2 linked regions of the Streptacidiphilus rugosus AM-16 genome follow. The protein of the gene in region 1 interacts with the protein of each later gene in a pairwise test. Links are inferred from orthologs where the notes say so. Each region holds a gene or a part of one and is shown on either strand. Other genes may lie near its edges.

The links.
Region 2: the proteins of BS83_RS20825 (region 1) and BS83_RS02065 interact in binary tests that used the Escherichia coli proteins (3 or more experiments, as listed by UniProt). The link is inferred for Streptacidiphilus rugosus AM-16 from one-to-one orthologs.

The regions. Positions count from the first base shown.
Region 1 is NZ_JQMJ01000004.1:2,572,104-2,587,079, reverse strand. The notes cover bases 426-3,241. They hold BS83_RS20825 (glutamate-5-semialdehyde dehydrogenase), read left to right. Parts: upstream 426-1,081; coding sequence 1,082-2,401; downstream 2,402-3,241. Other genes in these bases: BS83_RS46560 (SCO2583 family membrane protein), read left to right, coding at 3,056-3,241; BS83_RS20820 (SCO2583/SCO2584 N-terminal domain-containing protein), read left to right, coding at 2,460-2,900; BS83_RS20830 (hypothetical protein), read left to right, coding at 426-869. In the rest of the region: proB (glutamate 5-kinase), read left to right, coding at 1-283; more of BS83_RS20830, read left to right, coding at 369-425; more of BS83_RS46560, read left to right, coding at 3,242-4,420; BS83_RS20810 (M48 family metallopeptidase), read right to left, coding at 4,566-5,654; BS83_RS46555 (hypothetical protein), read left to right, coding at 5,852-5,995; BS83_RS46550 (hypothetical protein), read left to right, coding at 6,060-6,206; nadD (nicotinate-nucleotide adenylyltransferase), read left to right, coding at 6,285-6,965; BS83_RS20800 (LCP family protein), read left to right, coding at 6,962-8,734; rsfS (ribosome silencing factor), read left to right, coding at 8,839-9,318; BS83_RS20790 (histidine phosphatase family protein), read left to right, coding at 9,315-9,962; BS83_RS20775 (helix-turn-helix transcriptional regulator), read right to left, coding at 10,333-11,193; BS83_RS20765 (NADH-quinone oxidoreductase subunit NuoF family protein), read right to left, coding at 11,712-13,193; BS83_RS45575 (hypothetical protein), read right to left, coding at 13,190-14,512; BS83_RS20755 (S53 family peptidase), read left to right, coding at 14,816-14,976. UniProt on the Escherichia coli protein: Catalyzes the NADPH-dependent reduction of L-glutamate 5-phosphate into L-glutamate 5-semialdehyde and phosphate. The product spontaneously undergoes cyclization to form 1-pyrroline-5-carboxylate.
Region 2 is NZ_JQMJ01000001.1:459,710-474,869, reverse strand. The notes cover bases 4,564-7,563. They hold BS83_RS02065 (ABC transporter ATP-binding protein), read left to right. Parts: upstream 4,564-5,532; coding sequence 5,533-6,594; downstream 6,595-7,563. Other genes in these bases: BS83_RS02060 (TIGR03767 family metallophosphoesterase), read left to right, coding at 6,660-7,563; BS83_RS02070 (ABC transporter permease), read left to right, coding at 4,686-5,546; BS83_RS02075 (ABC transporter permease), read left to right, coding at 4,564-4,689. Outside these bases: BS83_RS02085 (ATP-binding cassette domain-containing protein), read left to right, coding at 1-2,399; BS83_RS02080 (ABC transporter substrate-binding protein), read left to right, coding at 2,618-3,763; more of BS83_RS02075, read left to right, coding at 3,769-4,563; more of BS83_RS02060, read left to right, coding at 7,564-8,345; BS83_RS02055 (aldehyde dehydrogenase family protein), read right to left, coding at 8,370-9,788; BS83_RS02050 (ATP-binding protein), read left to right, coding at 10,076-12,859; BS83_RS02045 (HAD family hydrolase), read right to left, coding at 12,961-13,605; BS83_RS44915 (hypothetical protein), read left to right, coding at 13,676-13,921; BS83_RS02040 (hypothetical protein), read right to left, coding at 13,965-14,903. UniProt on the Escherichia coli protein: Part of the ABC transporter complex CysAWTP involved in sulfate/thiosulfate import. Responsible for energy coupling to the transport system.

The sequences.
Region 1 (14,976 bases):
CGCGGTCACCCTCGACGCGGGTGCCGTCGCGGCGGTCGTGGAACGCCGAACTTCGCTGCTCCCCGCCGGTGTGACCGGAGTTGAGGGAGATTTCGCTGCGGGCGATCCGGTGGACCTTCTTGACGAAAACGGCCACATCGTCGCGCGCGGACTGGTCAACTTTGATGCAAGGGAGCTTCCCCGGCTACTCGGCCGGTCGACGCGGGATCTGGCCAAGGAGCTGGGCCCCGCGTACGAGCGGGAGGTCGTGCACCGTGACGACCTCGTCGTGCTGTCCGGCTGAGGGACGGCGGCGGCTGCCCGGACCGCGGGGACCAATCGCCGACAGGAGGCCGCCGGTGGGACGCAGGCGCCAAGGTGCGGGGCCCGTGGGCAGTGACAACGACGGACGCGGCAGGGAGCGCTCCGGGGTGGTGCTGACGAGTATCCAGGGCGGCGCAGCGGCGCCCCCTCCACCCGCGTCGGCCGGGCACGAGGGCCCGACGGAACGGGTCGCGCCGAGTTCGAGCGCGGCGGAGATCGGGCAGCGCGCCCGGATATGGCACGTCGTGCTGAACGTGGCGGGCCGGGTGACGCCGCTGCCGCAGCTGAAGCAGGGGCTCGAACAGCTGGCCCACGAGCATCCGCCCTTCCTGACCGCGCGCTATGCGGCGGACCACGCCGAGATCCGCTACTGGGAACAGGCGGACGATCTCCAGGACGCGGCGGCGATGGCACTGCGGCTCTGGGGCGAACACCGCGTCACGGCGGCGCTGCCGCCGTGGGAGGTGGTCGGTCTGGAAGTCGTGGACCGCCCGACCTACCACAAGCGCATCGCCGAGGGTTACGGCGAACCTCCTGCCTTCCTGGGCGGCGTCCACCCGTACTGACGGGCCCATGACGGCGACGCGCAGAAGTTGCACCATCCAGGGGCGCGAGGAACTGCGCGAGCAACCACCCTGTGCGGACGGCCCTGCTCGGTGAGGGCCGTCCGCTCGTCAGTGGCTTGTCGCGCAGTTCCTCGCGCCCCTGGGGCGCGTCGTGCGTCTCACACGGCGGAAACGGATCCGGGGGGTCGAGTGGGAGGGCTTACGCTGTGCGTATGAGCAGCCACTCCGCCGAGTTCCCCTCGCCCGACCTGCCGTCGCCGCTGCCGAAGTCGGCCGTCCTGCAGGCCGCCTACCGGGCCAAGGCCGCCGCCGCGACGCTCGCGCCGCTGCCGCGGACGCCGAAGGACGACGCGCTGCTCGCCATCGCGGACGCGCTGCAGGTGCGGACCAGGGAGATCGTCGAGGCCAACGCCGAGGACGTCGCGCGGGCGCGCGAGGCCGGGACGGACGAGGCCGTGATCGACCGGCTGACGCTGACCAGGGAGCGGGTCGCGGCCATCGCCGACGACGTGCGCCGGGTCGCCGGGCTGCCGGACCCGGTGGGGGAGGTCGTGCGCGGCTACACCCTCCCGAACGGGCTCGACGTGCGGCAGGTCAGGGTGCCGCTCGGGGTGATCGGCATCATCTACGAGGCTCGGCCCAACGTCACCGTCGACGCCGCCGCGCTCTGCCTCAAGTCCGGCAACGCCGTCCTGTTGCGCGGCTCCTCCTCCGCCATCGCGTCCAACCGCAAGCTGGTCGAGGTGATCCGCGACGCGGTCGGCGGCGCAGGCCTGCCCGCGGACGCGGTCCAGCTGGTGCCGGGGGAGAGCCGGGACTCGGTCCAGGAGCTGATGCGGGCCAGGGGCATGGTCGACGTGCTGATCCCGCGCGGCGGCGCCTCGCTGATCCGCACCGTGGTCGAGCAGTCCACCGTCCCCGTCATCGAGACCGGGACCGGCAACTGCCACGTCTACGTGGACGCCGAGACCGACCTGGCCATGGCCGTGGAGATCCTGATCAACTCCAAGGCCCAGCGCGTCAGCGTCTGCAACAGCGCCGAGACGCTGCTGGTCCACCGCGACATCGCGGACGCCTTCCTCCCGCTGGCCCTCGCCGCGCTCGCCGAGGCCGGGGTGACCGTGCACGCGGACCCGCGGGTGCAGGAGGTCGCCGAGCGCGAGGGCAGCAAGGCCGTGGTCGTGCCGGCGACGCCGGAGGACTGGGAGACCGAGTACCTCTCGTACGACATCGCCGCGGGCGTCGTGGACTCGCTGGAGGACGCGGTGGCCCACATCCGGCTCTGGTCCTCCGGCCACACCGAGGCGATCGTGACGACCTCTCAGGCGACGGCCCGCCGTTTCACCCAGCTGGTCGACGCGACGACGGTGGCGGTCAACGCCTCCACCCGGTTCACCGACGGCGGGCAGTTCGGCTTCGGCGCGGAGATCGGCATCTCCACCCAGAAGCTCCACGCCCGCGGCCCCATGGGTCTGCCGGAGCTGACCTCGACGAAGTACATCGTCACAGGGGACGGCCACATCCGCCGCTGACGCGCCGAACCCCGCAGAACCCGCAGACAAAGCGGGCACGCTGCCCTACGCTGATGCTGTGTCCGACGGTCCCGACCGCGGCTTCGACAGGGTCGAAGGCGCGGACGACGACGACCACGACCCGGCGAACGAGGAGTTCGCGGCCGTGGTGTTCGACGAGGCGTTCGTCCGCTCGGCACTGGTGCACGAGCCCTCGGCGCACGAGCGCGCCCTGGCCGGCGGTCCGACGCGGACGCCGCGCTTCGACTACGCCATGGTCGCGGACGACGAGGACGATCCGGACGGGCTGCCGCTGGAGCTCAAGCCGCTGCCCTACGAGCCGAGCCGTACCGGTGGCTGGCAGCGGATGCTGGCGCGGGTGATGCTCGTGATCATAGGGATCGTCGCCGTCCTGGGCGCCGCCGCGGCGGTGTACCGGGCGTCGGGCGGTTCGGCCCCGGGCACCACGCACGCGCCCGGCCCGTCGGCGCCGGCACCCTCGGCCCTCGTGCACAGCTGACAGCAAGCCATCGCACATGTGTGCCAGCATTTCGGGGCGAATGTGGCGTATGTCCCTTTTGTCTGTCGGCTGACGGACAATCAAGGTCAATTCTGAAACAGAACTTGTCGGGGCCGGGCCTCTCCACTGCCGCCGACGCGATTTACCCTTGAGACATGGGTGGCCGGGCAGAGCCCCCCGAGGGCGAGCCGGAGGGCGGCGCCGGGGGCGAGGACGAGTTCCGACCCGTCGTGTTCGACGAGTCGTTCATTCGGGCTGCGCGGATCCAGGAGCTCTCGGCGAGCGAGCGCCTCTCCGGCGCGCATCGCTCCGTCCGACGCCGCGGCTCGCGCGGGGGTCTGCCCCGCCAGGCGCTGGCGCTGATGCTGCTGATCGGATTCGCCTTCGCCACCGCCGTCTACATGGGGGTACGCCACCCGTACCCGACCCCGGTCTCCGGCGTCGCCGCCAACCTCAGCGTCCAGATCATCCCGCTGCAGCCCGGCCCCTCGGGCATCCCCACCGGCCGCAGCAGCGCGGCCACCGGCAGCCCGAAGCCGTCCGGCTCCGGCGCGTCGGCGGGCACGGCCTCAGGGTCCCCCGCGGCGGGCGCCGGATCGGGCGCGAGCGCCGGACCGACCTCGCCCTCGGGCTCCGCCTCGCCGACCGGCTCCTCCACGCCGAGCCTCGACCCCGCCTACGCCGGCCTGCCCAACGGCGAGTTCCTCGCCGTCGGCGACACCGGGTTCAACCTGCCGAACGTCCGGCACACCGAGCACTTCAACCACGACCAGGTGTTCTCCGCCCTGCAGACCGTCCAGGGCTACCTGAGGGCCTCCTCGCTCGACCACGACGTCCTGGTGGGGCACAGCACCGATCCGGTCAGGGACTGGATCTCCCCGGGCCAGTACCCGCAGTTCGACACCAGCGTGAACCACCCGGCCAACGACCAGCTGCACGAGGCCACCGGATGGATGGTCCGCTTCGATCCCGACAAGGTGCAGCTCGCCACCGACCAGGTGCTGGTGGCGCCCGGCAAGATCTCCTACCAGGAGCTGGACAGCACCACCCTCCAGGTGACCAGCGACTACACCTTCCTCTACGCCCTCAGCCCCAAGCAGGCGGCCTCGCCCACCGCGCAGCCCTCCGCCTCGGCCACGGCGACGCCCGGCGCGGGATCCGCCTCCGGCGCCCCGACGGCGACCCAGGCCGCTCCGGTCCCGATCGTCTACTTCGCCGTCCGCCGCTCGCTCACCTACTGGCTGACGCCGGACGACATCGCGGGGCGGCACGTCCAGCTCGTCGACTCGGTGGTGCAGGCGGGTGCGACCAGTTGCGACGCGGACAACAGCGCCTATCTGCAGCCGCTCTTCCCGGTGCAGCAGCACGCGGCGGCCAAGCCGAACGCGACCTCCGGCGCGACCGCCCGGCCCGGCGCGAGCCCGGGCGCCACGGCACCGGTCACGCCCAACGGGATCGACCCCTTCGACCACAACCGCAGCGCCTGGACGGTCTGCGGCCAGCTCACCCGCAGCCTGTAGCCGGAGCCGGAGCCGGAGCCGGAGCCGGAGCCGGAGCCGGAGCCCAAGGCCTGGGCCCGCCGCCCGCCGGAACATGCGAGAGGGCCCTCCAGCGCCGCTGGAGGGCCCTCTCGGCGGATCGGGCGCGCCGGTCCGTCAGGGACGGTCAGGACGCGCTGCCGCCGCCGTTCTCGCCGTCGGCCGGGGGCTGCTGCTCGGAGCCGGCGGTGCCGCGTCCGGCGAAGACGTCGCGCAGCTTGCCGCCGAGGTCCGCGGTGCCGCCCGCGACGTCGCGGATCAGGACCATCAGCGGGTCCTTCGTGTCCTTGAAGGACTGCGCGTACGAGTCCGCCGCCGCCTTGGCCTGCTCGCGGACCGAGGTGTTCTGGTCGTCCTCGCGGCGCGGGTAGGCGCCCGCCATGATCGAGCTGAACTCGTCGCTCTCGGCCCACTGCTTGATCTTCGCGACCCGGACCGCCGCGAACGGGTGCGACTGCGGCAGCACCTGCATCAGCTTGATCACGCCGTCGCGCAGGTCTCCCGCCCGGTCGTACTCCTCCGCCTGCTCGAGGAAGGCGTCGGTGTTCATCTCGTGCAGGTGGTGGCCGCCGGCCAGCTTCATCAGGCCGCGCATCGAGGCCTGCAGGTCCTGGCCGACCAGCAGACCCGCGCGGTCGCAGGAGAGCTCGGCCTTGCGGAACCACTCGTTGAGCGCGGTGATCAGCGCCATGATGGCCAGCCCGCCCAGAGGGATGAAGGAGATCCGCTGCGCGATGTTGGTCAGGATGATGAGCATGGTGCGGTAGACCGCGTGGCCGGACATCGCGTGCGCCACCTCGTGGCCGATGACCGCCCGCATCTCCTCCTCGTCGAGCAGGTCGACGAGCGAGGTGGTCACCACGATCACCGGGTTGTCCATGCCGATGCACATGGCGTTCGGCATCGGGTCCTGGGTGACGTAGAGCGGCGGCACCTTCTCCAGGTCGAGGATGTAGGCCGCGTCCCTGACCATCTCGTGCAGGTGCGGGAACTGGCGCTCGGAGGCGCGGACCGCGGAGGCCAGGAACATCAGCCGCACCGCGCGCTCGGAGACCAGGCCGCCGAGCTTCTTCAGGATGTCGTCGAAACCGCTGAGCTTGCGCAGCGCGACGAGCGCCGAACGGTCGGCCGGGTGCTCCCACGCCCGGGTGGAGATCCCGGGGAAACGCTTGCGGGTGCGGCTGGGCACGCTGCTGCTGTCGTTGGGCTGGGTCATCTGCTGCTTCCTCCCGGGACACAGCGGACCCGGCGCCTGCCACCGACCCCCGCTGTCCTGTGGACTGGACTGAAAGTCACTCCGTCACGCTGTTGCTCGTCCCCTCACGGGGGAGACGTTCCGGGCCGGTGTGAGGTTCCCGTAGGGACGGGGCTAGTCTCGATACGCGCCACCTCTCCGTTCGAAGGGCTTTCCCCATGCACACCACCGACGCGCTGCTTCAGCTCGCGGCCATCTCCGACGGCAGTGGACCGGGGTCGTTCCTGCGCTGGATCGTCATCGCCGCCATCGTCGGAGTGGTGCTCCTGGGGTGGCTGCTGCTGCGCGGCTACCGCGACTGACCGGAGTGCGTAGCATGAGCACCACCTGCCACATCTGCCACCGAGTCAGAAAGTCCGACCACTGATGACCTCTCCTGCCGCCACCGTCGCCCAGCTCGCCGAGGGCAACGGCCTGCACGACTCGCTCCAGCCGTGGCTCACCGGTGGTGGCGCCCTGCTGATCCTGATCCTGCTCCTGGTCGTCACCGTGAGCTTCAACAAGGACCGTTAGTCCCCGGTCCGTCACGGTCGGCAGTCGGGTCACGAGCGGACGGTCGTGGCCCGGCCGGATCGCGTAGGGTGACCGCCTATGAGAGAGCACGCCGAGTCTCCGGCCGGTGCCGAGCCCCAGAAGAAGCGGCTCGGGGTGATGGGTGGCACGTTCGACCCCATCCACCACGGCCACCTGGTCGCGGCCAGCGAGGTCGCCAGCCTGTTCCACCTCGACGAGGTGGTCTTCGTGCCGACCGGCGAGCCGTGGCAGAAGAGCGGCCGGCGGCCCGTCTCGCCCGCCGAGGACCGGTACCTGATGACGGTCATCGCCACCGCCTCGAACCCGCAGTTCTCGGTCAGCCGCATCGACGTGGACCGCAAAGGCCCGACGTACACCATCGACACGTTGCGTGACCTGCAGGCCCTGCACCCGGACGCGGACCTCTTCTTCATCACCGGGGCCGACGCCCTGGAGCAGATCTTCTCCTGGCGCAACGCGCAGGAGCTCTTCGACCTGGCGCACTTCATCGGGGTCACCCGGCCAGGTCACACGTTGACGGACCCCGGCCTGCCCGAGGGCGGCGTGTCGCTGATGGAGGTCCCGGCGCTCGCCATCTCCTCCACCGACTGCCGCGAGCGGGTCGCCCGGGGCGAACCGGTCTGGTACCTGGTTCCGGACGGCGTGGTGCGCTACATCGACAAGCGTCGCCTCTACGCCGAGACCGAGCCGGCCGACCGGAGCGGGCCGACCGAGGCGACTGGGATAGGGGCGGCGTGACCGGAACCGCAGACCGCAGGGGACCGGGGGGCCAGGAGTACCAGGAGTACTACGGCCAGGTGCCGCCGCAGCCCTCCTACCAGCAGGCGTACCAGGACCCTTACACGGGCGAGTGGGTCTTCCCCGAGCAGCCGCAGCAGGTCCCGCAGCAGCAGCCTGCCTACGACCCGTACGAGCAGCAGCAGGCGCAGCCCTCGCAGCAGCACGCGCACTACGGCGAGCAGGACCTGGGCTACGGCCAGGGCGGGTACCAGCAGCAGGGCTACGCCCAGCCGTCCTACGGTCAGCAGCCGTACGGCGGGCAGGAGTACGACCAGCAGGGCTACGCGCAGCCCGGCTACGGCCAGGAGCAGGGCTACTACGAGCCGGAGGCGTACCAGCAGCCGGAGCAGTACCGGCAGACGCCCGCCTACCAGCCGCAGCCGTCCCCGCAGGCACAGCAGCAGGCGCAGCGGCCCGCGCAGCGCCAGGCGCCGCAGCAGCCGTCCGCCGAGCCCGCCGCGGCCGCGCCCGGACCGGGCGCCCCCGGCAAGGGACCCGCCTACGCCACGGAGTCCTTCACCTTCGTCGACGACGAGGAGGAGTCCGAGGACGTCATCGACTGGGTCAAGTTCTCCGAGACCCGTGGCGAGCGCCGCGACGAGCGCCGCCGCAAGCTGCGCAGCCGGGCCGTCGCGGGCCTGGTCGCCCTCGCGCTGGTGGCGGTCGGCTCGGTCGGCTACCTCTGGGCCACCGGCAAGATCTTCGGCTCCCACCCGACCACGGTGGCCGCCAGCACCAAGCGCGAGGTCGTCGCGGTGCATCTGCACGACCTCAACCACAACATCTACAGCGCGCTGCTGGTCTCCGAGCCCTCGCCCGCCAAGGGCGTCACCCTGCTGCTCCCCGGCGACCTGGGCATCCCCTCGGACGGCTCCGGCGGACTGGTCACCCTCTCCTCCGCGGTGACCAACCAGGGCACCTTCGGCACGCGTACCGGGATCAACACGCTGCTCGGCACCGACATCTCGGCCACCTGGGACATCCAGACCCCGTTCCTGCAGAACCTGGTCGACCTGGTGAGCGGCGTCCAGATCGACTCGGACGTGGCGATCACGGTCAACGGCAAGCAGTTGGTCTCCCCGGGCCAGGCCACCCTGAACGGCGCCGCGGCGATGGCCTTCGCCACCTACAAGGCCAAGGGCGAGAGCGACGCGGTCCAGATGAAGCGTTTCGGCATCATGCTGCAGGCCCTGGTGAAGGCCATGCCGACGGATCCGACGTCCGCCGCCGCCCAGATCGACCACATGGGCGCGGTGGCCGACCCCTCGCTCTCCGACGCGGCGCTCGGCGCGCTGCTGGCCAAGCTCTCCACCGACGCCCGGGCCGGCGCGTACGCGACGGAGTCGCTGCCGGTGCAGTCGAACGGCACCCTCGGCAGCGGCGCCACCGCCATGGTCTCGGGGCTGCTGGACGGCAAGGTCAACAGCCAGAACGGCCAGCAGACGGCGGCCAGGGTCCAGCTCGTCGACGCCACGGGCAACAGCAAGGCCTCGGACTTCGCCCAGGCGGCGGTCACCAACGCGGGCTTCACGCTCGTCCCCGGCGTCACCAAGGCCGCGACCCGCGGCACCAGCGAGATCACCTACACCGACCCGACCCGCAAGGCCGACGCCCTCGGGGTGGCCACCAGCCTCGGGCTGCCGGCCACGGCGGTGCGGCAGGGCGCCGCAGGACAGTCGGTCGACGTGCTGGTCACCCTCGGAAAGGACTACAAGCCGAACGGCTGACCAGCAGGGACGCGTTCACGACGGCCCGCGGAGCAAACGGCTTCGCGGGCCGTCGGCGATTCATGAGATCCTGGAGGCATCTACCCCTTGACGGAAAGCATGCTGTGACCGCAACTGACCGGGCCCTCGAACTCGTCTCCACGGCCGCCCAGGCCGCCGCTGACAAGCTGGCCCACAACATCATCGCCTTCGACGTCAGTGAGGTCCTCGCCATCACCGACGCCTTCGTTCTCGCCTCGGCGCCCAACGACCGCCAGGTCAAGGCCATCGCGGACGAGATCGAGGAGAAGCTCGCCAAGGAGCACCAGGTCAAGCCCGTTCGCCGGGAAGGCGAGCGCGAGGGCCGCTGGATCCTGCTCGACTACCTGGACATCGTCGTCCACGTCCAGCACTCCGAGGAGCGCGCCTACTACAGCCTGGAGCGGCTGTGGAAGGACTGCCCCGAGCTGGAGCTGCCGGAGGACGCCAAGGCCAGCCGCCAGCGGGCCGCCGAGTCCGACGAGGCGCCGGTCGAGCAGCCGAGTGAGTTCGCGCACGTGGAGGCGGTCCTCGCCGCCGAAGCCGCGACGAAGGCGCGGCGCTGAGCGGCCGGGCCGGCGGGCGGCGCGTCGTCTTCTGGCGCCACGGCCAGACGTCCTGGAACCTCGAAGGACGGTTCCAGGGCAGCACCGACATCCCGCTGACGGAGACGGGCCTCGCCCAGGCGCGCCGTGCGGCGCGCCTGCTGGCGGCCCTGAACCCGGACGCCATCGTCGCCTCCGACCTGCAGCGGGCGTCCGCGACCGCGCAGCAGCTCGCCGAGGTCACCGGTCTGGAGGTCAAGCACGACCCCGGGCTGCGGGAGACCTACGCCGGCAGCTGGCAGGGCCTGACCAACGACGAGATCCGGGCGCAGTACGCCGAGGAGTACCGCCTCTGGAAGCTCGGCGAGCCGGTCCGCCGGGGCGGCGGGGAACTGCACACGGAGGTCGCCGACCGGGCGGTCCCCGTGGTGCAGGACGCCGTCGACCGGCTGCCCGACGAGGGCACCCTCGTCGTGGTCAGCCACGGTGGCACCATCAGGATGGCGATCGGTCGCCTTATCGGCCTGGAGCCGCACAGCTGGGAGGCGCTCGGCGGCCTCTCCAACTGCTGCTGGTCGGTCCTGGGCGAGGGCTACCGCGGCTGGCGCCTGGAGGAGCACAACGCGGGGACGCTGCCGGAGCCGGTGATCGGCGACGACACGTGAGCCCCTGGTCCGAGGGGGAGGGGCCGGATTTCGCAGTTCGGCCTCCCAACCGCTAAAGTCTTCCCTGTTCGCAGGTGCTCGCAGCGCGGGACGGACGCGGAACATGGGGCTGTAGCTCAGTTGGTAGAGCGCTTGCATGGCATGCAAGAGGTCCGGGGTTCAATTCCCCGTAGCTCCACGCAGAACAAGAGCAGAACAAAAGAAGAGCAGCAACATGGGGCTGTAGCTCAGTTGGTAGAGCGCTTGCATGGCATGCAAGAGGTCCGGGGTTCAATTCCCCGTAGCTCCACATCATCGAGAACCGCTCCCGGCCCGCGCCGGGGGCGGTTCTCGCTTTCCTCCCGTTCCTCGCCCTGCTCCCCGCGGGGCGTCAATGCGTGTGGTCGGTCACCGGCAGACCGGGATGGGCCCGCAGGTGTTCGATGCGGAGCCGGCTCTCCTCGTCGTTGGGCGTGTAGACGACCATCCGGGCCGTGGGCATACCCACCACCTGCAGGTTGGTCGCGGTCATCCGCAGCTCGCCCACCGCGCCGTGCCGGAAGACCTTCAGCCGCGAGGACTGCAGCGCGACGTCCTGCTGCGCCCAGATCCTGGCGAAGTCCTCGCTGGCGTCGACGAGATCGGCGATGAACCCCTCCCAGGCGGGATCGCCGACGTGGTCGCCGTAGTTGGAGCGCAGCACGGCGATCATCCGGGGCAGCTCCTCGTCCCGGTTGACGAAGGCGCTGCAGCAGTCGGGCACGACGGCGGCCGCCCACAGGGAGTTGCGCCGGTAGGCGTCCGAGAGCGTCGCCCCGGGGAAGATCGACTCGTAGGCGGCGTTCCAGCGCAGGATGTCGTAGCGGGCGGTGCTGATCGCCGCCGGCAGCGGATCCAGCGCGTCCAGGATCGTCTGGACCTGCGGCTGGGTGGCGCACTCGGAGGACTCGGGCGCGGCGGGCCGGAGCCCGGCCAGACGGAACAGGTGCGCCTGCTCGGCGAGATCGAGGTCGAGCGTCCTGGCGATCGACGCCAGCACCTGCTCGCTGGCGTTGATCGGACGGCCCTGCTCCAGCCACGTGTACCAGGTCACCCCCACGCCGGCGAGCTGCGCGACCTCCTCCCGCCGCAGGCCCGGCGTCCGCCGGCGCAGCCCCGGGGCCATGCCGACCTGCTCCGGAGTGACCCGTGCCCGGCGCGCCCTGAGGAAGGCGGCGAGCTGGCTGCGGCGATCGGTGGCGTCGGTCGTCATGGCCCCATCGTGCCGGACGTGACCGACACCGGGAGCGGCTGTGCTCGGCGGCCGAACTGATTGGTGGGCGGCCTCCGCCAGCGTGTACAGTAGGCACATCGCCGCGAGGCGTGCGGGGCTGTAGCTCAGTTGGTAGAGCGCTTGCATGGCATGCAAGAGGTCCGGGGTTCAATTCCCCGTAGCTCCACAGAATGGCGAGAGGGCCGGAATCCTGAACGGATTCCGGCCCTCTGCGGTTTTCGGTGGGTGCGCGAATTCCCGTGGGTCCGTGGGGATCGCGGTCTCCACGCGCGCGCCCGGCACGCCTGGGCCCACCGGACCGCCTCGCCGCCGCGCCACGGCCCCGGGGCAGTGCTCTCCGGACCACCGCTCCCGCGGCCTCACCGGGACGCCCCGGTCCGACCCGGCGGGCAGGGGCGAGCAGCTCTTCCGCGGCGGAGCCGGTGCGTCCGTCCCGGGTGGCCGACCGCCGCAGCTGCGCCGCCCGCTCCGTGACCGTCGCGATCCCGCGCCCGGCGCTACCCGCCGAGGCGCAGGGCCAGCGCCGGGCACTGGGCGACCGCGCGGTCGGCCTGGTGCCGCTGCCAGGGGGCCAGCGGCCCCTCGTCGCGGAAGACGGGGAAGCCGTGCGCGTCCAGGGCGATGAGGTCCGGCGCGAGGGAGGCGCAGAGGCCGTGACCCGAGCAGCGGGCCCAGTCGACCGCGAGCCGCTCGCCCGCGGGGTGCGGCAGCGGCAGCGTCGCGGACGTCTGCGGACGGCCGCAGCTCCCGGTCGACTCGTGGGCGGCGACCTCCTGGGCGAAGACGGTGAGCGCGGTGAGCACGAAGCGGGCCACGCCGTCCGGGTGGGCGCACGCGCCGCGTCCGCGGCCGATCGCCGCCGCGCGGCGGACCGCGTCGGCGGAGCCGATGCCGCGGGTCAGGTCGCGCAGCGCCTCCGCCGTCTCCGGCAGGCCACGGCGGCAGGGGCCGCACTGGCCGGCGGACTCGGCGGCCAGCCAGGCCGCGACGGCGGTGACCTCCGCGAGGGCGCAGGCCCGGTTCGGCATGGTGACGATGCTCGCGGCCCCGAGCGCGCCTCCGGCAGCGCTGAGCCCCGCCCGGGAGAGAGGGGTCCGGGTGGCCGTGTCGGGCGCCAGCCACGCGCCGTGGTACCCGCCGACCAGGACGCCCGCGCCGGGGTCGACGCCGCAGGCGTCGAGCAGGACGCCGAGCGAGGCCCCGGCCGGGACCTCCACGACGAGCGGCTGACTGGGGGCGCGGTTCATCGTCACCAGCAGCGTGCCCGGCTCGTCCGGCGTGCCGACGACGGCGTAGCCGTCGGGGCCGAGCCGTGCGGCGAGCGCGAGTTGGGCCCAGGTCTCGGCGTTGCTCAGCAGGGTGGGACGGCCGGCGACACCGCCGGGACCGCCCTCCGCGGCCCGGGCGGGCCGGGTGAGCGGGAGCGCGGCCTCCCCGTTGACGGCGCGGATCACCGCGCTGGACTCGCCGGAGACGAAGCGCTCGGGCAGGCAGAGCGTGCGCGTCGGTGCGGGCATCGACAGCGGGGGCAGCCGCTCGTCGATCGCCGCCGGGACCGACACCTCCGCCGCGCTGCCGCTCGCGACCGCGATCACGACCTCCACCGCGTTGAACGCGGCCGCGGCCAGGGCGACCCCGTCGAGCACCAGATGCGGTGCGCGGGCCAGCAGTGTCGCGTCCTTGACGCTCGGCGGCTCTCCCTCGGTGCCGTTCACGACGAGCACCGGAGCGCGCCCGCTGCGCCCCGCCGCGGCGAGCGCGGCGCGGGCCTTGCGGGCGAAGGGGAAGCCCGCCCCGCCGCGCCCGCGCAGATCGACGCGGTCGGCGAGGGCGAGCAGTTCGGCGCGGTCGAGGCCCGGCAGCGGTCCGTGGGTCCGCCGGTGCGCGGCGAGGTCCAGGCGGTCCCAGCGGTCCATACCGGCCGTCAGCCGGGCGGGCCCGAGGCGGCGAACCTCGGGCACGGTCAGCGCGTCGGTCACCGGCCCACCCACGCGTGCCAGTCCGGCACCCCGTCCGGACCGACGCCCTGAGCCATTCCCTGAGCCATGCCCTGACCCATTCCCTGACCCATTCCCTGGACCGGGAGCTGTCCCAGGAGCTGATCCATGTCCGGGCCCATCATCTGGCCCATGCCCTGGCCCATCCCCTGCACCGGCATCTGGGCCGTCGCGTAGGCGGGGAACTCGCCGCTGGGCCAGCCGGAGGACTGGTCCTGGTAGGGGGCGGCGGCCATCGTCGGCAAGGGCCGGCCGAAGGCGTCGGCGCCGGGGGACGCGGCCGCCGTCCAGTCGGCCGGCACCCCGGCGTAGGGCCAGGCCGGCATGGGGATGCCGTGCGGCGGGGTCTCGGCCAGGACGGGATGCTCGCGCGCGTCGGGCCACGGGGCGGAGAAGGAGGAAGTGAAGGGCTCCGCGGCCGCGGCCTGAGCCACCACCGGCTGCACCGGCTGCTCCAGAGGCTGCGGCGCCGGCTGCTCGGCGGGCTCCTCGGCGGCCCGCGCCGCGTAGGGGACCGGCTCGTGCTCGACCGAGAGCGAGCGGAGCGCGTTGAGGGCGGCCCGCGACGGGGCGGCGGGCGCGTGGGCGTGCAGGATGTTGCGCCGGCCACGACCGGTGCGGCGGTCGGTCGCGCCGAGCGCGCGCACCAGCAGGGCCAGGGCGACCATCGCCGCGCAGACCCCGTAGCTCCAGAGCACCCAGACCGCCGCGGCGCGTCCCGCGGTCAACCCGTGGGCGAGCGCCAGCGGCCAGCACACGTAGGCGGAGGCGTGCAGCACCCGCCAGAGCCAGGGCCGACGCGAGCCGGCGAAGCGCCCGCGAACCGCGCCCGTCGCCGCCGCCAGGACGAGCAGGTCGGCCGCCAGCGTGCCGAGGCCCACCGCGAAGGTCGCGCCTCCGCCGAACGGCAGCAGCGCGGCGAGCGGGGAGGCGTCGTTCTCGGCGACCTTGACGGCGATGTGCGTCACCAGGAACCCGACCGCGGCGACCGAGGTGGCGCGGTGCACCGACTGCGCCGCGACGCGCAGCCGCGGGGTGAGGACCAGCCGGTCCGTCGCCGCCAGTCCGCAGACCACCGCCGCCGTCAGCGACAACAGCGTGAAGACGCCGGCGAAGTAGTCCAGGAAGGCCATCAGCCGCTCGGCGGTGCCGGCCACCGCCGCCCCCGCGCCGCCCCCGCCGGCCGTCAGCGCCCGGACGGAGGTCGCGCCCACCGTCACGGCGGCGCAGACCGCGAGCAGGAACACCGGGAACGGCAACCCCCCGCTCCGCTGCTGCTTCTTCCTCAGCCTGTTCGTCATCTCCGGGGCCTCCGATCACTCGCGGACCGTGATGTCCGTGATGTCGTGGTGTCGTGATGTGCCCGTGATGCTAGCGAGACCTCTCCCCGCGAAACGACTGTCTGATGATTCGTTCGAAATCTGCACACTTTCGCCCTGTGGTGTGCACCATTTGCGCACACGCGCTCGAATCAGGCCAACATCAACCCGAACTGATGAATAATCAGGCCATCCCCGGCGCGATCAGCCGCACGCCTGCTGCGGGGCCCCTCCGTCGGCGCATCCTCCAGTGGATCGCGTACCGACAAGAGAGGTGTCCCTTCCATGCGTCGCTCCAGGCTCCTGGCCCTGGCGGCCGCCCTGCTCTCGGCAGGCGTCACGGCCGCGACCGCACTCCCCACCGCGGCCGGCGCCGCCGAAGCACGGCCTGAGCGGATCCCGCTGCCCGGCTCGGCGCCCGTCTGGACCGCACCCCAGGCCGACCA
Region 2 (15,160 bases), on another replicon or contig:
GCGACCCCTTCTGTGACCTGCCGCTCGGGGACACCAGGGTGTCCTGGCACCACGCCACCATCGGTTTCAACGGCTCCTACTGGGGGCTGGAGGACCCCGGTTCCACGAACGGCACCTTCGCCCAAGGAATCCGGTCCTGGCACGTCCACCTGTATCCCGGCGCCTGGGTGACCCTGGGCAATCCCCACGACGGCCCCCGCCTCGACTTCGCGATCCCGGCCGGCGTCCCGACCGTGGCGGTGCTCCCCCATGACCCCGCTGCGACTGCTCACGAGCCCGCCGTCCCCACGGCGACGGCGGCACGTCCCTGGGAGGGTCCGCCGGCTGACGTCCCGCCGCAACTCCGTGGCGGACGACCGTCCGGGAGGGCCACCGGGGAAGGCCACCGCCGGACGGTCCACGAACTCTCCCCCGGCACGGGCTCGCTCCGCATCGGCCGCGCGTCGGACAACGACATCGTGCTCGCCGACCGCCGGGTCTCCGCCCATCATGCCGAGCTGCGCCGCCTGCCCGACGGCGGGTGGGAAGTCGCCGATCTGGGCAGCCATGCGGGCACACACCTCAACGGGCGGCCAGTGGGCGTCGAACCGATGGGCCTTCAGGACCGCCTGACGATCGGCCGCTCCTCCTTCGTGCTGGCCGGTGACGCTCTGCAGCACGCGACCGACGAGGGCCTGGCCGCCTTCTCGGCCCATCGGCTGACAGTGGGCGCCAAGCAGAAACACGGCAGAAGAGGGCGACTCAATGACGTCAGCTTCTCCGTGCCCTGCAGGACGCTGACGGCGATCATCGGCCCCTCGGGTTCCGGCAAGTCGACCTTGATGCGAGCCCTGACCGGCTATCACCCCGCCGACCAAGGGAGCGTGGTGTACGAGGGGGTGGACCTGTATCAGGATTTCGCCGAGCTGCGACAGCGCATCGGCGTGGTGCCGCAGTCCGAGATCCTGCACAAGGAATTGACCGTCCGGAAGGCCCTCGCCTATGCGGCCCGGCTGCGCTTTCCGCGCGGCACGCGGCGGGCGGAAAGGACACGCCGGATCGAGCAGGTTCTTCGCGACCTGCGTCTGGACGACCGCGCGGACCACCGCATCGCCCAGCTTTCGGGCGGCCAGCGGAAGCGGGTTTCAGTGGCCCTGGAACTCCTCACCAAGCCGTCGCTGCTCGTCCTCGACGAGCCCACCTCCGGGCTCGACCCGGGCATGGACCGTGAGGTCATGCAGACCCTGCGCGGTCTCGCTGACGACGGGCGAACCGTCCTCGTGGTCACCCACTCGGTGGCCGAACTCTCCATGTGCGATTACCTGCTGGTCATGGCGCCGGGCGGTTCGCTGGCCTACTTCGGCCCGCCGGGGGAGGCTCTGGACTACTTCGGCTATTCGACATGGGCCGATGTCTTCCAGGAGTTCGAGAGCCACCGGGACTTCGACTGGGCGGGACGATACCGCGCCTCCGCCCATTACCGGCTGTACTGCGCAGGCGCGGACACCTCGACGCCCACGGTGCCGGAAGCCTCCTCCCTCCGGCTCAGCCCGGCGCGGCCGCAGCGGTGGAGCTCCCAGCTGAGCACCCTGACCCGCCGCTACCTCTCGGTGATCGCCTCCGACCGGGGCTTCATGGCGTTGTCTCTGTTCCTGCCTCTGGTCCTCGGCGGGGTGTCGACGGTGATCCCCGACTACGGGTGCGGGCTGACTGCCTGCCCCGGTTGGGGCCGCAACGACTTCGCCGGGCTGATCCTCATGGTGGTCGCATTCGGCGCCTGCCTGTCCGGATCAGCCAATTCCGTCCGCGAGCTGATCAAGGAACGCGCGATCTACGAACGCGAACGTGCGGCGGGTCTGTCCCGCTCGGCCTACCTCATGTCGAAGGTCCTCGTGCTCGGCGTCATCAGTCTCGTCCAGGGGGTGCTGATCTCGTACGTCGCGTTCAGCGTCCGCAAGCTGCCCGGCACGGGCCTCGTCCTCGCGAGGCAACCCGCCGTGGAAATGGCCACCGGGGTGGTCCTGCTCGGCTTCGTCTCGATGTTGGTCGGCCTTGCCATCTCGGCTCTGGTCAAAACCGCTGAGAAGACGATGCCGCTGCTGGTCATGTTCGCCGTCGTCCAGATCGTCTTCACTGGCGCGATCTTCCGGCTGAACGGCAGACCCGTCCTGGAGCAGGTCGCCTGGCTGATGCCCGCCCGATGGGGAGTCGCAGCCGCGGGCGATCCCGTGGATCTCGCCCATCTGTCCCCTTTCTTCTCCCAAACCGGGGTCGAGGCGCCGCTCGACGCGTTGTGGGCCCACTCCGCGCCCGTCTTCCTGTTGAACTGCGGAGTTCTGCTCACCTTCTGCGTCGTGTTGACCCTGGTGATCCTGCGGCTCCAGCGCCGTCACGAACCCGAGATCATGCGCCAAGGCTGATCTTGCCTCCGGCAGCGCCTCGAGCCGGAACCCGCACCCCTCCTCCGATCGGGTGACAGAAGTCGCCCTGCCGCGCGCCGCTCGCAGAAGGCATGCAGACGGCGGCAGACTGAAGCTCTGGAACTGTGTACTGCTGCAGGCAGGGCCGAGAACGCGGGCTGCCGCACGGCGAAGGCCGTGCGGCAGCGGCCCATCCGTGCCCGACCGCCGGGCCCGTCATGCAGGCGAGGAGGTCGGCCGTGCCGTTGAGACATACCACCCTGATCACCAGCATCACCTGCTGCGCGCTGATGCTGGCGGGTGCCTGCAGCAGCTCGCACCCCTCAGGGGGGACCGGCTCCGGCAAGCCTGCCGCGACATCGGCGGCAGCGTTCGGTGGCATGGACGCGTTGGTGGCCGCGGCGAAGAAGGAGGGCAAGATCAACGTCATCGCACTGCCCCCCAACTGGGCCAATTACGGCAAGATCATCAATGACTTCCAGAAAAAGTACGGCATCCAGGTCGTGTCGAGTCAGCCCGATGCCTCCAGCCAGCAGGAGATCAACACAGCCAAGCAGCTGGCGGGCACCGACCGTGCGCCCGACGTCTTCGACCTCGGCCAGAACGTGGTGCTGGCCAATACCGGCATGTTCGCCCCATACCAGGTACAGACGTGGCAGGGCATCCCCTCGCAGCTCAAGGACCCGAGTGGGCTGTGGACCAGCGATTACGGCGGCTACATGTCTATCGGCTACGACGCCGCGAAGGTACCCGCACCCACATCAGTGCAGGATCTGCTGAAACCCGCCTACCGGGGCAAGGTCACGCTCGAGGGTGACCCGACCCAGGCCGCCGCCGGCTTCTACGGCGTCGTGGCCGCGTCGTTGGGAAGCGGCGGCTCCCCGGACAACATCGCACCTGGCGTGAATTTCTTCGCCACCCTGCACAAGGAGGGAAACTTCCTGCCGATCACTCCGACTCCCGCGACCATCGAGAGCGGCCAGACGCCGGTCGTGTTCAACTGGGACTACCTGAACGCCGCGACGACCGCCCAGTTCGCCGGCAAGATCGACTGGAAGGTCGTCGTCCCCAAGAACGCAGTCGTCGGCTCGTACTACGCCCAGGCGATCAACAAGAACGCTGTGCACCCGGCCGCAGCCCGACTGTGGCAGGAGTACCTCTTCTCCGACGAGGGCCAGAACAGCTTCCTGGAGGGCTTCGCCCGCCCGGTCCGCGCCGACACGATGCAGAAGGCCGGAACGCTCGATATGGCTGCTCTGGCCAAACTTCCGCCCCGCGCCGGAACTCCGGTCTTCCTGACACCGCAGCAGCTGGCCGCGGCCTCGGAGTACCTCTCGAAGCACTGGGCAAGCGCCATCGGGTGACCCACATGGCAGCCTCAGCTTCTCCCGCCGGGCCCGAAGGAGCCCCGCAGCGCCCAACGCACTCTCTGAGGAGCCGACTGCCCGCCCTCACCGCCTACCTGGGCGTTCTCCCCTTCCTGGCCTACGTCGGCGTCTTTCTGATCTACCCCACCCTGATCGTCGTCGTCGGCTCGTTCGAGGACAACGCTGGACGGCCCTCCCTGGACAACCTCCGCGTCGTGACCCAGGGCGTGTACCGGGAGGCGTTCGTCCGCACTATCGAACTGTCGGCTGCATCCGCGGTGATCGGCATGGTGCTGGGCTCATTGCTGGCGTGGGCGGTCTCCACCGCGAGACCGGACGGTGTGCTGCGCCGGGGGGTGAATTCCGCCTGCGGCGTCCTGGCTCAGTTCGGGGGTGTCACGCTGGCCTTCGCATTCATCGCGACCTTCGGCATCACGGGACTGGTCACGCAGTTCCTCCGGGACAACCTGAACATCGACATCTACTCCGGAGGGGTATGGCTCTACGACATCCCGGGGCTGATCTTCATCTACTCCTACTTCCAGATCCCCCTCATGGTGATCGTCTTCCTTCCCGCCCTGGACGGCCTGCGCCCGCAGTGGCGCGAGGCCGCCGCCAGCCTGGGAGGCACGCCCTGGCACTACTGGCGCCACGTGGCGGGCCCGATCCTGGCCCCCTCCTTCCTGGGCAGCGGGCTCCTGCTGTTCGCCAACGCCTTCTCCGCGTACGCGACCGCCGCCGCCCTGGTGTCCCAGGGGAACCCGATTGTCCCTCTGGAGATCCGGGCTTTCCTTACCAGTGAGGTGGTGCTCGGCCAGGAAAACGTGGGTAAAGCACTCGGCTGCACCATGATCGTGGTGGTGACCGTGGTGATGGGGCTGTACGGACTGCTGCTGCGCCGCGCCTCGCGGTGGCTGCGATGACCGGACCGCCGGACCTGAACCCAGCGCCACTCACCGCAGCCGGAGCCGTGCCCCCGCACGCCGGCAAACGGCGCGGCCTGCCGGGCCGGACACTGCTGCGCTGGGCGATCCTGCTTCCGCTAGGCGCGTTCTTCCTGCTCCCGCTGGCCGCCATGGTGGAATTCAGCACCCGTGAGGAAAACGGCAGACACGACTTCAGAGCCTGGGCCGCGATCGGCGACACCCCCGAACTGATCTCCGCAGCCACCACGTCGCTGTCCCTCGCAGGGCTCACCGTGGCCGGAATGCTGGTGTTGCTGACACCCACACTCGTCTGGGTCCGTCTGCGACTCCCCCGGCTCCAGCGACTCTTGGAGTTCCTGTGCCTGCTGCCGCTGATGATCCCCGCCATCGTCCTGGTCATCGGCATCGCCCCGATCTACACCAGGGTGGCCCAATTGCTGGGCGACTCGCCGCTCACTCTCGCCTTCATCGATATCGTGCTGGTTCTCCCGTTCAGCTACAGGGCCATCGACACGGGCCTGGCCGCGATCGACCTTCGGACGCTGACTGACGCCGCTCGTAGCCTGGGGGCCTCCGGGGTGACGGTGCTGCTGCGGGTTGTGGTTCCCAATATCCGCGGTGGCCTGGTCGGAGCGTCGTTCCTCGCGGTCGCGCTGGTCCTCGGCGAGTTCACCCTTGCCTCGCTGCTGAACTTCACCAACCTGCAGGTCGAGATCAACATGCTCGGCCAGACCGACGCCGAGCTGTCCGTCGCAGTGTCCCTCGCGGCAATTCTGTTCGCCTTCACCCTGCTGCTGGCGATCTCTTTCGCCGGACACCGCACCAAGGAGGGTGTCAGCGATGGGTCACCTTGAGCTCCACGCGATCCACAAGTCGTTCGGCGGGACCAGCGCCTTGGCAGGCCTGGACCTGGCCCTCGCCGAGGGCGAGTTCGTCAGCCTGCTCGGCCCGAGCGGCTGTGGCAAGACCACCACCTTGCGTATCATCGCCGGATTCGAGACCGCCGACAGCGGGCAGGTCGTCCTGAACGGCGCGGACATCACCCGCACAGCGCCGAACAAGCGGGACATGGGCATGGTCTTCCAGAGCTACAGCCTCTTCCCCAACATGACGGCCCTGGGAAACGTCGAATTCGGGCTCCGGGTGCGCGGCCAGCGCCCCTCCCGCCGCCGCGCTCGGGCTCTGGAACTCCTCGAACTTGTGGGGCTAGCAGCCCAGCCCGGACGCTACCCCAACCAGCTCTCCGGCGGCCAGCAACAGCGCGTGGCGCTGGCCCGCGCGCTCGCCGTGGCTCCGAAGATCCTGCTGCTGGACGAGCCGTTGTCCGCGCTCGACGCCAACGTCCGCGTCGCGCTGCGCGAGGAGATCCGCCGCATCCAGACCGAATTGGGGACCACGACCTTGTTCGTGACGCACAATCAGGAAGAGGCCCTCTCCATCTCCGAGCGGGTGGGGGTGATGGCGGCCGGCAGGCTGGAACAGCTGGCAGCCCCCTCGACGATCTATCGAGAACCGGCGACCTCGTTCGTGGCCCAGTTCGTCGGAGCCAACAACTTGTTGCCGGCCGTCACCGAGGGTGCCCACGTGGTGGTGCGAGGGCATCGCATGCCCGTACCCGCAGCCGCCGAGTTCGCCCCCGGCACACCGGTACAGCTGGTCGTCCGCCCCGAGGAGATCACCATCGCCACCACCGAAGGCTCCCCGGACGAGAGCCTGACCGGCACCGTGACCGCCCGCAGCTTCCTCGGCCCGGTGACCCGCCTGAGTGTAAGGCTGGACCCATCGGCTGAGGAACAGACCGTACGGGTGGACATCCCCTCCTGGCCCGCAGACCAGCACGGCACCGGCACCCGGGTGTCACTGCGGCTGGAACCGGACACGCCGCTCGTTTTCCGCGCATAGGCAGACCCCCGGGACGCCTGCCTCGGGTTCAAAGGATTCAGCAGATTCGTCGGAAGGTGACAGCCATGGGCGGAACGTCCCTCACCACTCTGGACCAGACCATCGGCCCCGGCCGGATCCTGCGCCGGGGAACCGCGCTCCCCTACCGGTGGTTGGAGCATCGCGCCGGCGAGCCCCACCTGGTGCGCAACAACCTGGTCGGTCCACGCTGGCAGCCGCCCGCGCCTCCCGACCGCCGACCTTTGCTCTGCTTCGCCCACATGACCGACCTCCAGATCGCGGACGTTCAATCGCCCGCCCGGTTCGAGTTCTTCCAGCGCGAGTTCGGCGATCCGCGATTCGCCGCCCTACTGCCGGTGCAACGCCCGCAGGAGGCGCTGGTCGTGCACGCCGTGGAGGCCCTCGCGCGCACCCTCCGCCAACTGAACGGCGGCCCGGTCACCGGTACCCCGTTGACCATGGCGGTCATCACGGGTGATGCGATCGACAACGCCCAGTGGAACGAGCTCCAAATGTTCCTTGCCCTCATGGACGGCGGCCGTGTCCGGCCGGGATCCGGCGGTCCGTCCTACGAGGGAGTGCAGAGTACCGACTGGCCCGACCAGATCTTCTGGCGGCCCGAGGGGGAAAGTCCCCACGGTGTTGACCTGTGGACCGGGCAGTACGGTTTCCCCTCCTACCCCGGCTTGCTCGACGACGCGCTCACCGAGTTCGACACACCCGGTCTGGGGTTCCCCTGGCTGGGCTGTTACGGCAACCACGAAGCGCTTGTCCAAGGTGTCGGGGCGCAGACCCGGCACGTGCTGGAGTACCTCGTAGGGGGGCGCAAGCCCGTCGACCCGCCCGAGCAGCTGGACCGGGACCGGGCACTGGAGATGTTCATCAGATGCCCGGAAGCCTTCTTGACGGGTCGGCAGTTGCCTGTCACACCGGACGACGCGCGGCGGGGCATCACCCGTGCCGAATTCGTCACAGCGCACTTCGGTGCCGGCCATCCGCATGGGCACGGCTTCACCAGCGACAACATCCGCGACAGCTCGGCCTACTACGCGTATGACGACCCTGCCTCCGGGGTACGCCTGATCTGCCTCGACACGGCCTGCCCACAAGGCGGCGCTGACGGGGTCCTGGACGCGGTACAGGAGCACTGGCTGGAGCAGCGGCTCATCGAGGTGCACTCCCGCTACCGGGCGGGCGACAGTCGCGAGGCACGCAGCTCCCACGAGGACCGGCCGGTCGTCATCCTGTCCCACCACGGTCCCGACACCTTTGCCGACCGCCACGCCCTGCCCGACCGAGCTCAGGAGCCCCGACCCCTGGTCCAGGGAGGGGAGCTGGTCGCACTGCTTCATCGATTCCCGAACGTGGTGGTGTGGCTCAACGGCCACCGGCACATCAACCAGGTCCAGCCGCGGCCTGACCCGGCCGGATATGGAGGTTTCTGGGAGGTGACAACAGGCTCGGTCATGGGCTGGCCGTCCCAGGCACGACTTGTCGAACTGGTCGACAACGGCGACGGGACCCTGTCTGTGGTGTGCACGATGGTCGACCACGACTCTCCGCTCAGCCCGAACCTGGCACAAGGGCGGGCCCGGTTGGCCTCACTCCACCGCGAACTCGCCGCCAACGTGCCGTGGGGCGTACCAGGCACCCCCTTGGCGGGCACGCCGGGTGACCGCAACGTAGACCTCCCGGTGCCGATTCGCAGTAGCACGACCGCGCGGCGCAGCAGCGGCGCCAGGAGCACCTGACGGTGCCGCCAGGGTGGCCCTGTCTCAGAACTGGAGCGACTTGGTCTGGAGGAACTCCTCCAGGCCGTGCCGGCCCAGCTCGCGGCCGACGCCGGAGCCCTTGTAGCCGCCGAACGGGGCCAGCGGGTTGAACCGGCCGCCGTTGATGTCGATCTGTCCGGTGTCCATCCGCCGGGCGAAGGCGACGGCGGTCTCCTCGTCCGCCGCCCAGACGCCGCCGGCCAGGCCGTACTCGGTGCCGTTGGCCAGCTCCAGCGCGTGCTCCTCGTCGCGGTAGGCGAGCAGGCACAGGACCGGTCCGAAGATCTCCTCCTGGGCCACCGTCATCTCCGCGGTGACGTCGGCGAGCACGGTCGGCCGGACGAAGTAGCCCCGCTCGCAGCCCTCCGGCGTCTCGACGCCGCCGGCGACCAGGCGCGCCCCGGCGTCCAGGCCCTGCCGGACGTAGCCGAGCACCCGCTCGCGCTGCTTGGCGTTGACGACAGGACCGACCCGGGTCTCGGCGGCGGTCGGGTCGCCGGGCAGGTACTTGGCGGCGGCCTTCGCGGCGATCGCGACGGCCTCCTCGTACTGGTCCTCGTGGACCAGCAGCCGGGTCCAGGCGCTGCAGGTCTGGCCGGAGTTGGCGAAGACGTTGCCGATGTTGACGTTGACGGCCCGGGCGAGGTCCGCGCCGGGCAGCACGACGTTGGCGGACTTGCCGCCCAGCTCCAGGGCGACCCGCTTGACGCCGCGTCCGGCCTGCTCGGCGATGGAGCGGCCGACGGCGGTGGAGCCGGTGAAGGAGACCAGGTCCACGTCGGGGTGTGCGGCGAGCGCGGCGCCGGCGACCGCGCCGACGCCGGTGACCAGGTTGAACACCCCGGCCGGCAGCCCGGCCTCGTGCACGATCCGGGCGAAGAGCCGCGCGACGAGCGGGGTGTCCTCGGCGGGCTTGAGCACGACGGTGCAGCCCGCGGCCAGCGCGGGGACGACCTTTGCGACGATCTGGTGCAGCGGGTAGTTCCACGGCGTGATCGCGGCGACGACGCCGGCGGGCTCGGCGTAGACGGTGGAGTTGCCGACCCGCTCGGTGAACTCGAAGTTCGCGAGGATGTCCAGGTAGCCGGAGGCCACGCCGAGCGGGAGCCCGGCCTGGACGGCGGTGGCGAAGCCGATGGGCGAGCCGAGCTCGGCGGTGACGGTCTCGGCGATCTCGCCCTGGCGGGCGGCCAGGCCGTCCCTGATCGCGGTGAGATACCCGAGCCGCGTCTCGGGGCTGGTCGCCCCCCACCCCCGCTGGGCGCCGCGCGCGGCGGCGACGGCGGCGTCCACGTCCTCCGCCGTCCCGGCGGGCACGACGGCCAGGATCTCCTCCGTGGCCGGGTTGACCACCTCGATCCCCTCCGCACCGCGGGAGGGCTGCCAGCTGCCGCCGATGTACTGGTCGGTGTAGATCTCCACCGGGTGTCCCTCCGGGCCGTCGTGCGGTCACGCGCCGATGCCGTGATGGGAGAAAGATGGACCTGTTCCGCCAGTCAATGCCTTCGATCGGACGAGTGCAAGTTCCACCGACGTGTCCCACTCCCCTTTCGACGGCACACGCGCTCGCGAGCGAGGATCGGAGAGGCCAAGGACATCAGACGGGGCGAACGGCACGGCGCGCCCGAAACTGAGAGCCGGACACAATATCGTGACTGCCGACAGGCGGGCAGGCCAAGGGGCTGCCGAGAAGAGAGCTGGTATCGAAAATGGAGTCGGCATACTCCGGATTCGTCGGGCGCAGCACCGAACTCACCGCGTTGGCCGAGTGCGCTGTCCAGTGCGCGGCGGGTGTGCCGTGGTTGGTGGTGGTCGAGGGAGAGGCCGGCATCGGAAAGACTGCCCTGGTACGGCAGGCATTGACCGCCATGCAGGAGTTCGAGCAGTGGTGGGCGGGCTGCGATGCAGGTGAGAAGGACTACCGCTTCGGTGTCGTGGGCCAACTGCTGCACCGGGTACCACGGGCGGAACTGCAGGACTACTCCATGTTGCAGCGGGTCGTCGATGCCGCATCCGCGCCCGAGGTGGGGAGCCAGGTGCTGAGACTGCTCGGGACCCTTGAGGAGCGACGACCCATCGTGCTGGTGGTCGACGACATCCAGTGGATCGATGAGGAGTCGATGGCCGTCCTGAGGTTCCTGGTACGGCGCTGGTGGACCGAGCGGATCCTAATCGTGGTGACGAATCGGACCGCGCCCGCAGGGACGGCGCTGGCCAGGGAGCAGGCGGCTGGCGTCACGGGTCCTAAGCGTCTGCTGAAGGGTGTCGAGCATGCCACTGTGCTGTCCCTGGACGGGCTGGGCCGGGAGGAGGTGGAGGCCCTGGCTCGTACGAAGGGTACGGCCGAGCTGAGCGCGCAGGCGGCGGAGCGGCTGATCAGCTTCACCGGCGGCCATCCGCTCTACCTTCAGTCGTTGTTCTCCCAGGCGTCGCCGCGGGCACTGGCCGATCCACGGAGCTCCCTGCCGGTGCCTGGATCCCTCGCCGCGGTTGTGCGCCAGATCCTCGCCGGACTGGGCGAAGACTCCCGCAGCCTGGTGGAGGCATTGGCCGTTCTGAACGCCCAGGTACCCCTCGGGGTGGCCGCGCAAGTCGCGCAGATCCCGGATGCAGCCGCGGCGCTGGGGCCTGCGCTAGCTTTGGGCCTGCTCGAGTGGTGGCCCGACATCCCCAGCACGCCGGTCCGTTTGCGGCACGCCCTGCAACGCGATGCGGTTTACGAGGCGATCCTGCCCACGCGCCGACGCCAACTGCATCGTGCGGCAGCGCCCATGGTGGACGTGGGCGCTTCCTGGGCGCACCGGGTCGCCGCCGCCGATCATGCGGACGCTGCCTTGGCCGATGAGCTGCAGGCCGAGGCCCAGCGGCAGGCGGCCGTGGGCCGGGCTGCCCGCGCCGCCACCCTCTTGCTGTGGTCAGCGGATCTGTCCGAGCAGCTGCCCGTCCGGGAGGGGCGCATCTTGACCGCAGTCACTCAACTGTTGCAGGCCAGTGACTACGAGCGGGGGTTCGCTTTGGAGAGCGCGATCGAGCAGTGCGCGCCGTCGGCGGCGCGCAGCAGCGTCCTGGGCCGGCTCGCGTTCGGGCGGGGTGCCTACGCGATGGCGGAAGACCTGTTGACCACAGCAGTCGCTCAGGCGGGCAGGGCGGGAGACACCAAAACGGCGGCCCTTGCCCTGGCCTGGCTCGGAGGGGTCCATGTCTGGCAGAACCGAGGGGCCGACGCGTTGCCGCCGCTGTGTCAGGCTCTGGAGATCGGCCCTCCCGACCCCCAATTCGTGGGATACGCCGAGTATCTGTGGGTGTTGGCCTCGGAGTGGGTCGACGGGGCTGGCGACACCTTTCGGGGCTTCGAGGCCCGCCACCCGAATCTGCCTGCAGATTCCGAGGCCGTGCCGCTGGAGGACAGTTCCCTGCTGCGAGCCAGAAGTATCGCCCGGGGTGCCATGGGCTACCTGCGCGGTGCCACGGAGGACCTGGTCACGCTGACCGGACGACAGCGTGACGGGCATGTGGCCGATGTACGGGCCACGGACTACTTCATGCTCGCCTCTCACCAGTACTGGTCGGGGCAGTGGGAGGAGGCGCTCATCAGCGCCGAACGGGCGCTTGGTTTGGCAGCCACCAACGGACCGCTGTCGGGTCAGGCGCCCGGGCAGGCGGTGGCCGCCATGGTGGCCGCAGGACAGGGGCGCTGGCAGGCTGCGGAGAGGCACTGTCGGGCGTCAGCGGAGGCGGCGCGTGACAGTGCTGTGTTCGCTGACATCGTCTATCCGGCTTTCGCGACGGCGGTGCTGGCCCAGGCGCGGGGCGAGCGCGAGGGGATGTTCCGGGCGCTGCAGCCGATCCACGACGGTCCCCAGGTGGGGTCCGTGTTCTCCTGGCGGTTGATCTGGATGCCGCTGTTCGCCGAAGGTCAGATCAGCGTCGGTGACGTTGAGGAGGCCGCCCATACGCTGGTGCGGATCAAAGAGCTCGATGTCCCGAGCCTGCGCGTGGGCATCCGGTGGCTGGAAGGACTGGTGGCGGAGGGCCGACGGGACCTGGAGGCGGCGGAGAGCTGCTATCGCGAGGGCATTGCCCTTCCGGCGGCACGGGACGACATGCCGCTGCACCGGGCGTTCATTGAGCACGCCTACGGCCGTTTGCTCGCCGAGAGCGGCCGGAGGGATGTCGCCACAGAACATCTGCGTGCCGCGCGCAGTCGTTACGACGCTCTTGGTGCGGTCCCTTTCTCTCAGCGCCTCGATGACATGCTGGCTGCCGGCGGATCGTCCAGCACGCGGCAGGGCTCGCGGGGGGCGCTGGCCGAACTGACCGACCGCGAGCGCGCGGTCGCGCACCTGGCCGCGCAGGGCCTGACCAACCAGGAGATCGCCAAGGAGCTCTACGTCAGCGCCAAGACCGTGGAGTACCACCTCGGGCACGTCTACACCAAGTTGGACCTCCGCTCGCGTCGACAGTTGCGCACTGTGATGGCCCCGGCCGGCTGACAGGCACGTCCGTCCGGACCCCGGCAGCCCGGGCCGCGATCCCAGTGCCGCACAGATCTGCCATGATCCTTTCGGGTTGGCGGGACCGTCGCATGACAGGTTCAGCCAAATGCCCTCGGGAAGAGCTGCTCCAGGACATGAACCGTCGCCTGGCTGTCGACGTGGTGGAGGCCTCGGATTCCCAGGCGAGCCGCACCGTCGAGGTTCGGCCGGAGATCGTCGATCATCAAGCAGTTCTCCGGTGCAACGCCCAGGCGCTCGCACGCGATCGCGTATATGCGGCTGCCGGGCTTGCGCTCACCGACCTCCCTGGAGACAACCACGACATCGCACAGGGCTGCGAGGTCGACGCCCCGATAGAGTTCGTCGCCGATTGCGTTGGACACCAGCGCCACCGGCACGCCCGCAGCATGCAGGCGGCTCACCGCCTTCACCATGCGCTCGTCCGGCCGGATGTCCGCGTTGATCGCGGCCAGCAGGCCCTCCGCCTCCACGTCGGCCCCACGAGCCCGAAGGGCGGCCGCAAGGCGGTCCTCGAAGCGCGCCTGCGAGAGTCGTCCGCACTCGTGATCGACCAGCGCCTGGTGGACGCCGGCGTCCTCCAACAGCAACGACTCCACCGTGAACGGGTCGCCCACTACGCGCGCTGAGTAGGCCCGAAACGAGACGAAGACGTTGGTGGTGAGCACCCCGGCGAAGTCCGTGAGCACGGCCTTCGGCGGCGCGGCGGGAACGGTAGCAGGCATGACGACGGCTCCTCTGGTTCCAGCGGCGAAGAGGGTGCAGTGCCTGGCGTCGGGCCCTTGCCCCCACATAGTGAGCGTCATTGCCAAGCTGAGCTGCCGCAACCACAGCACCGCCGGCCACGAGTCCGTCTGTCTCCGCACCCAGCACGCCGTCGCACCTGCCTGCGGCCGCGCCACAGCGGCGGTTGCGGGCCTCGGGCAGCGCGGCGCACCGGCGAGCGGGGCCAAGGTCCCCGGCGGCCAGGGCGGCCGCGGCCGCGTCGACGGCTTGGCTGTTGTCGCACAGCACCAGCACCTTGCGGCCGGGGTGCCGTGACAGCAGATGGCGTGCCGCTTCACACAGTGCAATGAGTTCGGCTTCACCGCTGCTGGCGGCATAGGACACCCCCCCATGCATCGCTGCCGTCCGAAGCGGCCCATCCCCAGCCGCAGGTGGCGGAATCCTGACCACCTATCGCTGCGTCCGCGACCGCCCAGACGAGATCCGCATGCAGATCGGTGAGCAGGGCGTAACGGGTGGCGGGATCCGCGTGCGGCCGCTCGGGGGCGCTCTCGAGGGACGCCGTAGCCGCGCGCGATTCGGCGGCGAGGTGGTGATGACACGAAGGGCAGCCGCTGGCGGCATGCATACACACGTGCTCATGCCGGGAGACCAGGGCGGTTATCGTGCAGGCCAGTTCTGGGTCAACCGCTGCGAGCCGGCCGAAGGCCTCGTGGAGCAAGCCGGGCAGGTCGGGGACGAGTGCTCGGCGGCGGGCACAGTGATCGGCGTAGACGCGAGTCAGGTAGCGATGGTGGAGTCGTCGGGCCTGGTAGGCGCGCATGTTGAGTGTGGCCAGATCAGCATAAGCGCCGCCCAATGCTTCCACCGCGGCGCCTCGGGACAGGTAGGGCGTAGCCAGTGCCTTCCGCTCGGCCTGTGCAACAGCGTAGCGGCCCCAAGCCCGGGCCGTCGGGGCCGACGATGCCCAGCGTTCGACAACGGCGTCGTGGGCAAGGTGCGGATTCTCAGCCTCGCGAGCGTCGCGCAGAAGGATGTCAACGAACTTGCGATCGGGAACAGCGAGGAGTTCCGCAATCTCGTCCGGGACGGCAGAGGGGCGTGGCTGAGCACCGTCGCGTGTAGCGAACAGGGCTGGGCCGTTCCACCACTGCCACACCTCATGCGCTGGCATCCTGAAGACGTCGGGATCGATTCGGCGGTCCAGGAGGATCGAGTCGACGGTGTCTCGGTACCGGTTCGGGTCCATGGCGCGCCACACGCGCTCCGGGAGCGGAACGTCGATCTTCCGAATCACGCGCGGGGTTGGCGGGTCGGAGCGGCCGTTCTCCTCCGTAGTTGCGAGGGAGACTACCCGCTTGCGGCGACCTTGGCATGTGCAAGTTCGGCGGTCGAGAGTGCGGCTGTCCTACGGTCGGCGGCGATGTTCAGAGCCTCCACGGCCGCAGTCCCCTGCGAATGGCCGAGGCTCTGGAAAGCGGCGGGCGGTGAGGGCACACCGTCCGCCCCGCTGACTAGCTGCGCCGTCACGCTCCTGCCTCCCTCGCCGTTGCC